One region of the Pseudoalteromonas sp. P1-8 genome, then DNA from elsewhere that is predicted to be linked to it. Evidence: predicted binding sites of a transcription regulator. Region 1 holds the regulator's gene; each other region holds the start of a gene.
The links. Region 1 encodes sigma-54, which starts transcription at its own class of promoters, with help from an activator protein. Its sites were predicted from a motif close to GTTGGCACGNNNNTNGNNT; they were not measured.
Positions count from the first base shown of each region.

Region 2: AN213_RS06105 (flagellar basal body rod protein FlgF) is a predicted target of sigma-54. The motif match lies at 3,438-3,456, and genes of this name have one in related genera.
Region 3: AN213_RS10935 (TorF family putative porin) is a predicted target of sigma-54. The motif match lies at 1,908-1,926, and genes of this name have one in related genera.

Region 1 is NZ_LJSO01000014.1:44,549-49,583, reverse strand. Features, by position in the region: gene lptC (LPS export ABC transporter periplasmic protein LptC) at 1-224, shown strand, start outside; gene lptA (lipopolysaccharide transport periplasmic protein LptA) at 214-735, shown strand; gene lptB (LPS export ABC transporter ATP-binding protein) at 732-1,457, shown strand; gene AN213_RS16650 (RNA polymerase factor sigma-54) at 1,565-3,061, shown strand; gene hpf (ribosome hibernation promoting factor) at 3,089-3,376, shown strand; gene ptsN (PTS IIA-like nitrogen regulatory protein PtsN) at 3,380-3,832, shown strand; gene rapZ (RNase adapter RapZ) at 3,833-4,678, shown strand; gene AN213_RS16630 (HPr family phosphocarrier protein) at 4,692-4,964, shown strand.
Region 2 is NZ_LJSO01000003.1:160,827-165,861, reverse strand. Features, by position in the region: gene AN213_RS06120 (flagellar basal body P-ring protein FlgI) at 23-1,117, opposite strand; gene flgH (flagellar basal body L-ring protein FlgH) at 1,130-1,813, opposite strand; gene flgG (flagellar basal-body rod protein FlgG) at 1,829-2,617, opposite strand; gene AN213_RS06105 (flagellar basal body rod protein FlgF) at 2,639-3,403, opposite strand; gene flgE (flagellar hook protein FlgE) at 3,564-4,931, opposite strand; gene AN213_RS06095 (flagellar hook assembly protein FlgD) at 4,983-5,035, opposite strand, start outside.
Region 3 is NZ_LJSO01000006.1:274,755-279,789, forward strand. Features, by position in the region: gene AN213_RS10925 (YIP1 family protein) at 1-3, opposite strand, end outside; gene AN213_RS10930 (aldo/keto reductase) at 174-1,067, shown strand; gene AN213_RS10935 (TorF family putative porin) at 1,132-1,809, opposite strand; gene AN213_RS10940 (hypothetical protein) at 2,098-3,264, opposite strand; gene AN213_RS10945 (helix-turn-helix transcriptional regulator) at 3,416-3,616, opposite strand; gene AN213_RS10950 (hypothetical protein) at 3,625-4,044, opposite strand; gene AN213_RS10955 (AsmA family protein) at 4,294-5,035, shown strand, end outside.

The sequences.
Region 1 (5,035 bases):
AAGGGGATGTAGTTGCTAAAAACTTAACCCACAACGGCATGATTGAAGATATAAAAGCAGAAAACATTAATGTCGATATTGATAAAATGACCATGTTTTCTAAGCAACCTGTGACACTAACAGGACCGAATTTAAAGATTACCGGTAAAGGCTTAAAAGCCGATTTAAAAACCGAAATTGTTGAGTTAACTAACCATACACGAACCATATACTATGACCAATAAACTGAAGAAATTACTCCTGATCCCAAGCTTATTGATTGCCTTTTCGGGCGCAGCTGCCGAGCAAACAGGCGCTCAAATTAGCATTAGCTCAGATCGCCAAGTAGGTAAACTAAAAGATGGCGTTGGCATATTTGAAGGTAACGTAGAGATCGTGCATGGTAATCGTCGTATTACCGCTGAACGCCTTGAAGCACACGGCGGTGACACCGAGGGTACAGTAGAGTTAATTATTGCCACAGGTAAGCCTGCTTACTTCGAAGAAAAGCAAACTGATGGCACCGTGATGAGCGCCAGCGCCGAAGAAGTTCGTTATGATGTTGCAAAACGCTTCTTAACCTTAAATGGTGAAGCTGAAGTTACTCAAGCAGGTCAAAAAGTAACAGCAAAAAGCATTACCTATGATATGGCACAGCAGCTGATCAGTGCTGAAAAAGACGAAAACTCAACAGATCGTGTACACACTATTTTAGTGCCTGTTGAAAATAAAAAAGATAATAAAGGCCAACCATGAGCACATTAAAAGCAGAGCTTTTAGCTAAAAGCTACAAAGGCCGCCAAGTGGTTAAAAATGTCGGCCTTGAAGTTGAAGCGGGCAGCATTGTTGGCTTGCTTGGCCCAAATGGTGCAGGTAAAACCACCACCTTCTATATGATTGTAGGCCTAGTCCCAAGCGACAAAGGTAAAATCAGCATTGATGATAACGATATTACCCTTTTGCCAATGCACAATCGTGCCCGCTTAGGTATCGGCTATCTGCCACAAGAATCGTCAATTTTTCGAAAGTTAACGGTTTACCAAAACTTGATGGCTATTTTAGAAACCCGTAAAGATCTAAACAAAGCAGGTCGCGAAGAAACACTTAATAGCTTACTCGATGAATTTAGTATTCAACACATTCGTGACAGCCAAGGTATGGCGCTGTCAGGTGGTGAGCGACGCCGTGTAGAAATTGCTCGCGCATTAGCCGCTAATCCTAAATTTATCCTTTTAGATGAGCCTTTTGCTGGTGTTGATCCAATTTCAGTGTTAGATATAAAGAAAATTATTGAGCACCTAAAAAATCGTGGTATCGGTGTACTAATTACTGACCATAATGTTCGAGAAACCCTTGATGTTTGTGAAAAAGCCTACATTGTTTCTCATGGGGAGCTAATTGCATCAGGCACACCTGAGCACGTATTAGCAGACCAAACTGTACGCGATGTATATCTAGGCGAGCAATTCAGGCTGTAACCATTACGCCAGCGACTAGAGCATCTGCTAGACTTATAACAATGACAATAAATCGATAACTGTGTTTTTACAGTTATCGATAACTTTAAAAGGATTGTTAGGGATACATGAGGCAATCATTACAGCTGCGCATGGGCCAGCAACTTACAATGACTCCACAACTGCAACAAGCGATTCGTTTGTTGCAGCTCAGTACATTGGATCTCCAGCAAGAAATTCAAGAAGCGCTTGATAGTAATCCCCTACTTGAAGTGGAAGAAGCGGATTACAATGAAGAAAGCACCGGCAAGAATGAGCAAAAAGCGGAGTCTGACGATGTGCAAGTCAGCGCGTCTGCCGAAGAAGCACCTAGCGAGTACGAGCAAGAAAGTAGTGATGCTCTCAATAAAGACACCGTAAGCGATGACTTAGCCATGGATGTTACTTGGGATGAGTACATGAGTGCCGCCCCTTCAACATCGTCAGGGCCAATGCCTGAAGATGAATCTATCTATCAAGGTGCATCAACCGAAACCCTTCACGAATACCTAATGTGGCAATTACAGCTCACGCCATTTAGCCCTACTGATGAAGCGATTGCTGTGGCAATTGTAGAAGCTATCGATGATTCAGGTATTTTAACGGTAAGCTGTGAAGATATAGTCGAAAGCTTTAATCAAAATAACGATGAAGAAGAAATCGAACTTGATGAAGTCGAAGCGGTCTTAAAAAGAATTCAGTTATTTGATCCTGTGGGTATTGGCGCGCGCAGTTTACAAGAATGTCTGTGCATTCAGCTACGCCAATTCGATGCCGATACGCCATATTTAGCTGAAACTAAAATGGTTTTATCTGAGCATATCGAATTATTAGCGAGTCGCGACTATCGAACTTTGATGAAAAAGACTAAGCTTAAAGAAAACGAGCTTAAAGAAGTTATGACGCTCATCCACAGCTTAAACCCTAAGCCTGCGGATAGCATAGTACGCGAAGAGTCTGAGTACGTCATACCTGATGTATCAGTGAAAAAAGTAAAAGGTCGCTGGGTAGTCGAGTTAAACCCAGATTGTATGCCAAAGATTAGAGTGAACAGCCAATATGCAGCTATGTCTCGCTCAGTTAAATCAAGTAGCGACAGCCAATTTATTCGTTCTCACTTACAAGAAGCAAAGTGGTTTATTAAGAGCTTAGAAAGCCGTAACGATACGCTATTAAAGGTGACCAACTGTATCGTTCAACAACAACAAGCTTTCTTTGAACATGGCCCTGAAGCAATGAAGCCGATGGTGCTAAATGATGTTGCTGAAATGGTCGAAATGCATGAATCGACGATTTCACGGGTAACAACGCAAAAATATATGCATACCCCACGGGGTATTTTTGAGTTGAAATATTTCTTCTCAAGCCATGTCAGCACCGAAAATGGTGGTGAGTGTTCTTCTACAGCAATACGCGCTTTAATCAAGAAGTTAGTCGCTGCAGAAAACTCAGCTAAACCATTGAGTGATAGCAAAATTGCAGATATATTGGCTGAGCAAGGAATTAAAGTAGCTAGACGTACAATTGCAAAATATCGTGAGTCTCTAGCAATACCTCCGTCTAATCAGCGTAAGAGTCTGATTTAGACGTTTTACATAGAAGGAAAAATGCTTATGCAACTAAATTTAACTGGTCGTCATGTAGAAATCACAGATTCATTAAGAGACTATGTAAACACCAAGTTTGCGAAACTAGAAAGGCATTTTGACCATATTAATAATGTTCATGTCATTCTAGATGTAGAAAAATTAAGCCAAAAAGCAGAAGCAACTTTACATGTAAACGGAGGCGAATTATTCGCTTCTACAGAACATCAAGATATGTACGCAGCCATTGACTCACTGATCGATAAACTTGATCGCCAAGTCATTAAACACAAAGAGAAATTAGCTCGACATTAAATTATGAAACTAAGTTCACTTACTAACCAGGACTGCAGCAAAGCTGCGGTCCTTTTTAATAGCAAAAAAAGAATTCTTGAATATATCAGCGAACTGGCCCACCAGCAGCTTCCTCATTTATCGCAACAAGATATCCTAGATGCTTTACTCAACCGAGAAAAACTAGGTAGCACCGGCATTGGCCGAGGTATTGCTATTCCACATGGCCGAATGAGCGGCGCAGATGAGCCTCATGCATTTGTGATAGTGAGTGAATCCCCTATTAATTTTGATGCAATTGATAATCGTCCAGTTGATATTTTTGTGGCACTCATCGTACCAGATGGTGACTGTCAGCTTCACCTAAAGACCTTATCAACAATTGCTGATAGACTTAAAGATAAAGAATTTTGTAAACAGCTGCGTAGTGCTACTACCGATCAGCAACTGTTTCAGGTCATATCAGCAGAGGCATAAATGGAATTAATAATTATCAGCGGTCGCTCAGGCTCAGGTAAATCGGTCGCTTTACGAGTACTTGAAGACTTAGGCTATTATTGCGTTGATAATATTCCGGTTAATTTACTGCCTTCGCTCGTACGTAGTGTGTCTGATAACTACGATAAAATAGCGGTCAGTATCGACGTACGTAACTTACCGAAAGAGCAGCAAGAATTTAATGATATTCTTGAGTACCTGCCAGGTTTCGCAAACCCAACACTATTCTATTTAGACAGTGATGACCAAACTCTGATCAAGCGCTTTTCAGAAACACGCCGCTTGCATCCACTATCTATTGATTCTTTGCCGCTTGATCTGGCCATTAAACAAGAAAAAATCCTGCTTGATGTGTTGATCACTCGCGCTGACTTTATGATTGATACCACTGATCTGAGTGTTCATCAGTTAGCAGAATCAATTCGCGAAAAGATTTTAGGTAAAAAAGATAAAAAGCTAATTATTACTTTTATGTCGTTTGGCTTTAAGCATGGTATTCCAAAAGAAGCTGACTACGTTTTTGATGCACGCTTTTTACCTAACCCACACTGGGAACCTGATTTAAAGCCACTAACTGGCCTTGATCAACCAGTAAAAGATTACCTAGCTAGCCACAGCATAGTGCAAAAGTTCACTTGGCAAATACAAACCTTTGTGCAAACTTGGTTGCCACATTTAGAGCGTAATAACCGCAGTTACCTGACCATTGCTATTGGTTGCACCGGCGGCCAGCATCGCTCTGTTTACTTAGCGCAAACAATTGGTGAGAGCTTTGCCAAAAGCCATGCTAATGTAAAAATCCGCCACCGCGAACAAGACATTTAATTAGGCACCAACAATGCACGCTGAAGATACCTTTTTAATTCAAAACAAACTTGGCTTACATGCTCGTGCTGCTACTGTTTTAGCGCAATTAGCACTGCAATTTGATGCCAAAATTACGCTTTATCAAGATGATAAAGAAGCTGAAGGCGACAGCGTGTTAGCATTAATGCTACTTGAAAGTAGTCAGGGTAAAGAAGTTCGCGTTGTGTGTGAAGGCCCTGACGCCGATGCTGCATTAACGGCAATCGGCGAATTAATTGCACAACGCTTCCACGAGCAAGAATAGCATTTGCTAAGACTTCAAGGTTTACGGTAAACTTAATTCGGATATTTAAAATTCCCTTTAAATATCCTACT
Region 2 (5,035 bases), on a different contig from region 1:
GCGCTCGAAAGCGCGTTTTAATTTAAATGATAACCAGTTGCCCGTTTATCGCCCCCGCTTCTTTTAAAGCTTCAAGGATTGCCATTAAATCACCCGGTGCGGCCCCAACTTCATTGATTGCACGCACGAGATCATCAAGATTAACACCCGGGTTAAATACAAAAGCACGTGAATCATCTTCGTTCACATCAATAATACTTTGATTGGTAACGGTAGTTTCACCATCACTTAAAGCATTTGGCTGTGACACATTTTGCTGCTCAGCAATGGTGACCGTTAAACCACCATGTGTAATCGCCGCTGGCTGTAGCTTCACGTTTTTGCCAATCACTATTGTGCCTGTGCGAGAGTTCACAATAATTTTTGCTGCTGTGTCTGCTGGCTTAAACTCTAAGTTTTCAAGTGTCGACAAATAAGCAACACGTTGAGAAGCATCACGCGGTGCTAACACTCGTACTGAAGCTGCATCGATTGCCTGAGCGCTGTCAGGACCCACTAAATCATTAATCGTTTGCTCTAAGCGTTTAGCCGTTGTGAAATCAGGACGATTTAAATTAAAGGTAATGTAGTCACCTTGCATAAACGGGCTCTTAATAGCACGTTCTACAATGGCACCGTTTGGAATACGACCCACTGTGGGTGTGTTAATAATTACACGGCTACCGTCTGCCCCTTCAGCACCTAGACCACCAACGACTAAGCTGCCTTGTGCAATCGCATAGGTATTGCCATCAACCCCTTTTAGGAAGGTTTGTAATAAAGTACCGCCACGTAAACTACCCGCACTACCAATAGATGAAACCGTAATATCAATGGTTTGACCGGGTTTTCTGAATGCCGGTAACTCTGCATGTACAGCCACAGCGGCAACATTTTTAATCTTAGGTTTTAAGCTATCAGGTAAGGTAATACCAAAACCATTCAGCATAGCTTTAAAGCTTTGTTGAGTAAATCGGCTTTGTTCACCTGTGCCGGGCAAACCGACAACCAAACCATAACCCACTAATTGGTTTGCGCGCACGCCCTCAACCATAGATACATCTTTGACTCGCTCAGCCTGTGCAGAAAACTGCAGGCTAATTAAGCAAAGAGCGATGATGTATTTAAACCCATTCATGACTTTATTCCTCTAAAATGGGAAAAGCGAACTACTAAAGAAACGAGACAGCCAACCTGCACTTTGCGTTTCTTGAATTTGCCCTTTACCTGAGTATTGAATTCGCGCATTAGCAATACGGTTTGATGTGACCGTGTTATCTGCTTGAACATCTTCAGGACGAACTAAACCTTCAAGGCGAATAAATTCTTCACCGGTGTTCAAAGTGAGCCATTTTTCACCGCGAATAACCAAATTTCCGTTCGGTAGAACACGCATCACATTGACAGATATATCACCAAATAAGCTATTTGATTGGTTAGACTTTGAATCACCTTTAAACGATGCCCCAGAACCAATACCAAACTGAATGCTATCACCGCCAATGTTAACTGGATTACCGCCAAGCCCAATAACAGGGTCTAAACTAGCGTCCGTTTCTTTGTCGGTTTCGGTTTTTGCCGCTTTGGTGGCTTGCGTTGATTCTTGCAATTTAACAGTGATGATATCACCCGCGCGCAATGCCTTTTTATCTGAGTACAAGTCATCTGCTGAATAACTATCAAACAACGAACCCGTTGGTACCATTGGCTCTGTTGTTGGCTCCGGATACATAGGCGCATAGTAAGGGTCATCCTGAACCACATGATGATTTTGCGTTGTCATACAACCACCCAGCATTAATGCTGCCGATGTGACTAAGATAATGTTACGCATGCTGCCTCCTACCCATTAAAGCTGTTGATTGATGTAACTAAGCATTTCATCAACCGCTGAAATCACTTTTGAATTCATTTCATAAATTCGTTGCGTTTCGATCAAGTTAACGAGTTCTTCTGTTACATTCACATTAGACGTTTCTAGTGAACCTTGAACCACAGTACCTAAACCATCGATACCTGGGTTCCCTTGCACAGGTGCGCCACTCACAGCAGTTTCTGTGTACAAGTTTTGCCCCATAGGTTCAAGACCCGATGGATTAATAAAGTCACTAATTGTTAGCTGACCAATGACCACGTTCTCTGCTTGCCCTGAAATACGTACCGACACTTCACCGTCTTGCGAAACAGTAATTGATTGTGCATCGTCTGGTACGTTCATTTCTGGCTGTAATGGAAAACCCGCACCAGAAGTTACAATGCGACCATCTTCGTCAGTGGTGAATTGACCATTACGTGAGTATGCAATGTTGCCATCTGGTAATTGCACTTCAAAAAAGCCAGGACCTGAGATCATCCAGTCCAATGAATTTTCTGTGGTAAGCATGTTACCTTGTGAAAAGTTCTTTTGGTTAGCAACCACTTTTGCACCGGCACCAAGCATTAAACCTGATGGCATTTCAGTGTCTTGAGATGAACGGCCACCTGGTTGATTGATGTTTTGATATAGTAAATCTTCAAATACGGCGCGGCTTTTTTTGTAACCGACCGTGCTGGCATTTGCGAGATTATTTGAGATCACCGAAATATCGGTTTGCTGGGCGTCAAGCCCGGTTTTACTGATCCATAATGCAGGATTCATAACTCTACCCTCTCAGTCATCTTAAACAATGCGTAACAGCTGATCTTGACGCTCGTCGAGCTCTTCGGCTGTTTTCATTAATTTAACTTGTAATTCAAATTGGCGTTGATTGCTGATCATGTCGACCATTTCATGCACTGGGTTTACGTTCGACATTTCAAGCGTACCCGACAGTACCTTTACGTTTGGTGAAATATCACAAAAACCACAAAGGTCATTGACCAACATGTCTTCTTTTGGTCGAAATAAACCGTCATTACCTTTTTCAAGCTGAGTGTTATCAGCCTCAATCACTTTTAAGCGATCAACCACTTCCAAAAAGTTAGCTGGCGCACCTTGTGGGCGAACCTGAATAGCACCGTCTTCACTAAACTCAACTTTCTCGATAGGTAATGGCAAAATGATTGGACCACCTTCGCCAATTACTTGACGGCCATGGCTAGTGATCAACGCGCCATCTGGAGTAATGTTTAATGTGCCAGTTTTGGTGTACGCCTCATTGCCTGATGCATCTTGTACACTCAACCAACCACGGTCACTCATCGCGATATCAAGCTCGCGGCCAGTTTCAACAAAACCACCCGATTCCATATTAGATCCAGGGCGTTCTTGCATTGCAAACACCCTAGATGGCAGACCTTCACCGAAGGCTTGCATAGAGCGAGCTTGTGCAAAATCAGCTTTAAAGCCAGTGGTGTTAGCATTCGCAAGGTTGTTGGCCTTGAGTTCAAGACCTCGCAAACTTTGCTTAGCACCCGACATGGCAATGTAGACCATTTTGTCCATAACATTGACTCACTAAAAATACGATAACTAAGAAATGCAATAAAAGTGCCAAAGTAAAATTGACGCTAAAATAGAAGAGAAAAATGAATAATTAGAATGAAAAAAGGCTGCCAATAGAGGGAGCAGCCTTCGTGTCGGATTAAGCTTAGAGCCGTTAAAATTAACGGATCTGTAGGATGTTTTGCTGTAGTGTTGAGTTAACCTCAAGCGCACGTGAATTTGCTTGGAAGTTACGCTGCGCACTAATCAAGTCAACAAGTTCGTTAGTTAGGTTAACGTTTGATTGTTCAAGCGCAGATGAGTTAATTGAACCCAAGGTACCTGAACCTGGTTCGCCAGCAATAGGTTCACCTGATGTAAGGCTCTTCTTCCAGGCCGTATCACCCACTTGTTGTAAACCCTGTGAGTTCGAAAAGCGTACCATCGCAACTTGACCTAGGAATGAAGTATCACCATTACTGTATGAAGCAACAATTTTACCGTCAGAACCGATATCGATACCTGATAGACGACCTACAGTCGCACCATCTTGTTCCAGTGCTTTTACTTCAAAGTTACTAGCATACTGAGTAGGAATTTTATTTGTTGTTGCTGCTTCATCACGCCAATTAATAGTGACATCATCTGGGAAGCTGGCACCATTAGAAAGTAAGTCAGATAAGCCTGCCGCAGCACCAACACCATTTGGTAACGTTAATGGGTCAAACGTAGTGTCAGTGTTTGCTACACCATCTGTATTTAGTGGTAAACCACTTGAGTCAAACTGAAAAGTCGAAATAGGCGTGTATGGCGACGTAGTTTGCTCAGTACCATCCGCAGCAAACGGTTTTTCATCTAAAGTAGCATACACTTCCCACTCATTTTCATTACCAGTAGTTGTTGAATCAGTTTTCACAAAAAAGAATTGTAAAATATGTGGCTCACCTAATGAATCATACACTGTTGTTGATGTTGAGCTGTTATATGAAGCACTTGTCTCAGGATCAAACGGCGTCACTGACGGTGAAGTTGCTCGAGAGTCTAGATTAAAAGATGAATAAACATTCGTGGTTGCACGTGGTGAACCTGATGCATCAGGAATTTGTAGTGCAGAAGATGTACTTAAGCTAACAGAAGTGGTATCACCGGTTGCTTCATCAACAGGGAAACCTTGTAGATAGTTGCCATTAGCATCGACTACAAAGTTATCTTTATTTAATTTAAACGCACCTGCTCGGGTATATGTGAAGTCTTGTGCACCTAGGTCATTCGCCATTGCGAAATAACCTTCACCAGTGATCGCTAAGTCAAGTGAGTTATTTGTGAAAGATAACGAACCTTGGTGGAATTGTTGTGCCACCATTGTTGTTCTTACACCGTCACCATTTTTTGTTTTACCAGAACTAAATACTGATGATGCGTATACATCAGCGAACTCTGCACGAGACTCTTTAAAGCCCGTAGTATTAACGTTAGCAATGTTATTTGCGGTAACGTCTAAATCTTTTTGCGCGGCTGCTAAGCCTGTTAATGCAATATTGAAGCTCATAACTCACCTCTAACCTATCTCTTAGCCTAAGCTAACCCAAACCTTTTTTACTTATGCGATTTCAGCTATATCAGTTAGCCTAACCGCACCCTCTTTTGTATTTA
Region 3 (5,035 bases), on a different contig from region 1:
CATTTTTTATTCCTTGTTTTATAACATTTGTTTTTAGGTACTAAAATATCCTGTTTAGTAACAAATTAGCAATTTGTTTTGTAACTGTATGTTAACAGCTGTGATTAGTAAATCTGTGATATGGTTAAAGGATTAATTTGAGTCGAATTTATTAGGAATAGTAGGTCGTTATGGTGAATAGCAATGGTCGTTGTATTGATGAGTTGGTATTAGGATTCTGGCGCTTGTTAGATTGGCAGATAACGCCACAGCAATGCTTAAGTTTTTTAGAAAATGCAATTGAGATGGGTGTGTCACATACCGATCATGCTGACATCTATGGTGAATACGGTTGTGAAGCCGAATTTGGTAAAGCACTTAAACTAAAACCAAGTATTCGTGATGAAATCAAAATAATCACTAAATGTGGTATTAAGCCTGCGTTTGCCAGCCTAGGATTACAAGGCAAAGCAAACCATTATGATTCAAGTGCCGCGCATATAATTGCCTCAGCACAGCAGTCACTTAAAAACTTTAACACTGATCGTTTAGATGTATTACTTATCCATCGCCCTGATTACTTAATGAACGCCGATGAAATGGCACAAGCATTTAATACCCTAAAAGCAAATGGTGACGTGATTGATTTTGGTGTATCTAATTTTACCCCATCGCAATTTAGCTTATTGCAGTCGCGTTTAGACTTTGAGCTTGTGACTAATCAAATTGAGTTTTCACCTTACGAAATGAAAGCCCTTGATGATGGTAGCTTAGACCAATGTCAATTGCTCGATATCAAACCTATGCTTTGGTCACCATTAGCTGGGGGTCGTATATTCTCAAGTGATGATGAAAAAGCGGTGCGTTTACGTACAGTGTTGGAGCAGGTTGGTGCTGAAATTGGCGCCACAGCCATTGATCAAGTTGTTTATGCTTGGCTGTTAATGCACCCAAGTGCACCGTCTGTGGTACTTGGTACGGGTAATATTGAGCGTGTTAAATCAGCTGTTGAAGCTAAGCAGCTTACTATGAACCGTGAACAATGGTATCGCATTTGGCAAGGCTCAACCGGGCATAGTGTGCCTTAATATATAGCCCAAAACGAGAAAAGGGCCTTAACGGCCCTTCGTGTTGCAGCAAGTAACACATTCTTTATAAAGTGAAGTCAACCGCGTAAGCGACATACACTTTTACATCTGAACCATCAATGTCGTTGTCTGAAAGACCGAAAGTAAAGCCGTCTTTCGACACTGAAACACCGTAGTCGATGATGTCATCATCACCAATGAAATCCCCTGAGTAATGACCTAAGTGAAGGGCCATTTCTGCACCGGTACTGCCAACTGGGAAACTGTAGTCAGCATTTAAATATAGAGAGTCACCAAAATCTGTACCGTCACCGCTTGCTGCTGATGTTGCTAGGACTGCTGCACCAAAGGTGAAGCTACCCATGCTAATGCTACCGTAGATTTCTGAGAAGTCTGCATCAGTGTAAGATGCTGCATCTGGGTATGCATAATAAATGTAGCCAACATCGTAGCTAAAGGTTTCATTGATTTCACCGCCAAAACCAGCATAAAGGTCTAGCTCGTAAGTCATGTCGTCAGCCCAGCTAGCATTCGATACCCAAGTACCCGCATAAAAGCCAGATTCACTTGCGTAGTCGATACCACCTTGGATTGCAGCATCACCACCGCCTTGCTCTTGACCACGCCATAAGTAGTTTGAAGTTGCCGCAGCGTTTGCTGTAACTTCTGCATAGCTATATGTTGAGCTCAAAGTTAATAGCGCAAGGGCGCTTGCTGCGACCGTTTTTTTTAGTTTTAGCATGTTTCTGTATCCTGTTGTTATGTTGATTTTGTCCCATTTTCAGATTGCAGTCTGGTTATTATTTGAGGACATTTTCTATGTGTTGTCTGGATACGATATTGCACTGGTTGTGCCAAGTTAATTCCGAGCGGGATATTTTATGCTTAAAGGCTTTAAAAACAGGCTTTTAAACTTGTTTAATTGTGAAAAGGATGGTTATTTGAATTGTTCATGCGCACATGTGTGGTGCAAAAAATAACCCGGTTGCACAATTGCGAAGCAACCGGGTTTTGCTTATTTGAGAGTAACTTAGCCGAAAATTGCACGCATTAGAGTAATGGTTTCTTCAACACTGCGGCCTTTTTCAACTTCACTGATGATTGAATCGCGCTTAGCTTTGATATGTTCAGGGATATCATCACTTGCTAATGCTCGGTCCACCAGTATCTCTGCTGATTCTTTGCCACGGCGTACGGTCTTTTTACCTGCTGAGCTTGTGGTACTCTTAGGTTTGTTTAACAACTTAATATAGTTAGAGTTATCAGCGGTACTTTTATCTGCATAATAAAAGAAGCTAGGCAATAGGGCTTTGATTTCAACCAGAGATTGTTCAAGCTCATTTGCTGCACTGGCCATTTTGAACCAAGGCATGCTATGTATTGCTTCGACAACATCTTGCCAGTAGCGCTCAAAATCACGGTTATTAAGCTTAGTAATGCCTAATGCCGCACAAAGGGCATCAAGTTTACTATTTACGATTGGTGTAAACACGTCAGGTCGGCGCATCGCAAGCAAGCGAGTAGCAGGAGCAAGCGTTGGCTTTTCATCGCTGCCATTAAATGCCATGAAGTAAGCAACCATAAAATGCTGATAATGTTCTTGCGTTACTTCACCCTCAAGTGGAATGTGTACAAGCGCCTCATCGAATGCACCTGGTAAATCACTCAACATTTGGTGGAAACCTTTTGCGTTCTTAGTAGAAGCAAACCATTCAACGTCGAAGTTATAGCTGCTTGGATCAAGCGAGGCACTGTGTTTACCTGAAAACGCTAAACGGTCTTCTGGGATCATCTCTTTTAGGGATTGCGATTTAATTGCGGCAATGTAATTAGCTAAGCGTAGTTGCTCATCAAGGGCTACAAGCTCTTTATGCTGCTCGATGAAGCCTGCAATAACAGGCCATGGCGCAACCCTTAATGTTTTTAACTGCAAAAAACTGATTGCAGAAATTAATAAGTCATGAAGTTTTTTAAGAGTGGGTAATTGCTTATCTTCTAACAGATCGTAGTTAATGCGATCACGGCTTGCACTTAATAGCTCATAGCACCAACCTAAAAAGTCTTCAGGGTGGTTTTCTACTTTAACTGCCATAAGGTTTAAGCTGATATCAGAGGCTTGCTTGAGGATATTTTGATAAATTTGACTTTCTTGCTCGCCAAGCGCCATTTTTGACGGTGAAATAAGCAGTTTCTTCATGCTTAATCGATACTCCAGTTTTGACCAAATTGGGTTGTTTAATTTTAGTACACAGGGTGCAAAAACAACAGGGTCGTGCATCATACCGAAGTAATGGAATGATGCAATCTTACTGATAATTTATAAGTAAGATTGCGGCTGATGTGGTTTATTAATCATTGTCATCGAGTGTAAATAATTGCTCAACACTGAGTTCAAAGTGAGTAGCAATTTTTAACGCGATAATCACCGAGGGTATAAAGCGGCCGGTTTCAACTGTGCTGATGGTTTTACGTGATACTGCAATGGCATCAGCAAGTTCTTGCTGCGATAACCCCTTATCTTTACGAAATTTAGCGATATTATTTTGCACTTTTATACCTAGTCTCTACTTTGCCAAAGAATTGATACGCCATATATCAAACACATCAAAGCAAGGTAAAATGTGGCCATCATGCTATGAGATACATTTAAAGCAAGTTCATCAGACAATAAAAAAATAGCCCCCATGCTAAAAAGCAATCCAAGCACTACATGTTTATAAGCGATGGTATCAATCGTATTTAAAAATTCATCCTTATACGTAAGGCGATAACCAAGTTTCCATGTAAATCCCCCTCTAATTACAAACATAAAGAAAGATCCTAAAAATGCGGTACCGCCAATAAACAGTAACGGTGCTGATGTTTGCTTGAGCATTGGGTAAACACTAATAATTAATAACGTGACTCCCATGAATATTGAAAACCATGCGTTATGACTCATAAACTTTTCTTCTGTTTTGATATCTTGCTTAGACATAATCGTTTCCTTTTATTTTAAACTCAAATGTAACCTACAGGTATCAATGTAACCTACAGGTATCAATGTAACCCTAAGGTATCATGCGGTCAAGATTTTTTTGTAACCTATAGGTATCAAATGGTTTCAGCGCTGATTCATATTCTTGTACCTAAGCTTGTTCACAAACCTTTTTATGTGTTGGGCAATGCAATTGCGCCTAACTCCCGCTATGATAAGAACATTGTTTGCCCATTTTTAAGGATGATTATGAAAACCTTACTGAAAATCGTTGGTGTCATCTTCGTATTACTGATTGCATTGGTAGTCGCAGCACCATTCCTAATACCTACAGACGCGATATTTAATAAAGTATCGGAGCAAGTAGAACAAACCACAGGTCGTAGTCTGACTATTAATGGCGATAAAAAGCTGTCGGTATTTCCATCATTAAAACTCGAATTGAATGATGTGCACTTTGCCAATATGCAAACAGGCTCACAAAAAGATATGGCAAGCATGCAGCAACTTGCTATCCGTATCCCGTGGATGTCGTTATTTGGCGGTGAGTTTAAACTTGATAAATTCGTTATTAACGAACCAACAATTTTGTTAGAAACCGATAAAAATGGTAAAGCAAACTGGCAATTATTTGATGCGGTTGCTGAGCAACCACAGACAGAGCAGCAAAAGAGTTCTGGCGCTGTTAACTTACCAGATAACTTTGACATCGAACTTGGTGAAGTAGCAATCTACGGTGGTACTTTCACTTATCTAGATGGTAAAACCGGGGCAAAGCAACAGATAAGCGATTTAGAATTAGCAATCCTATTACCTTCTCTTCGTAAGACCTTAGAGTTAAAAGGCGGTATTACCTATATGGGTGAGCGCTTTGATTTAGATGTCACGCTAGATACACCTATTAAAGCGATTGAAGGCGAAACCTTTAATGTAAGCACTGAGGTTGATTCACGCTTAGTCGATTTGAATTTTAAAGGTGCAATTGCAGAAA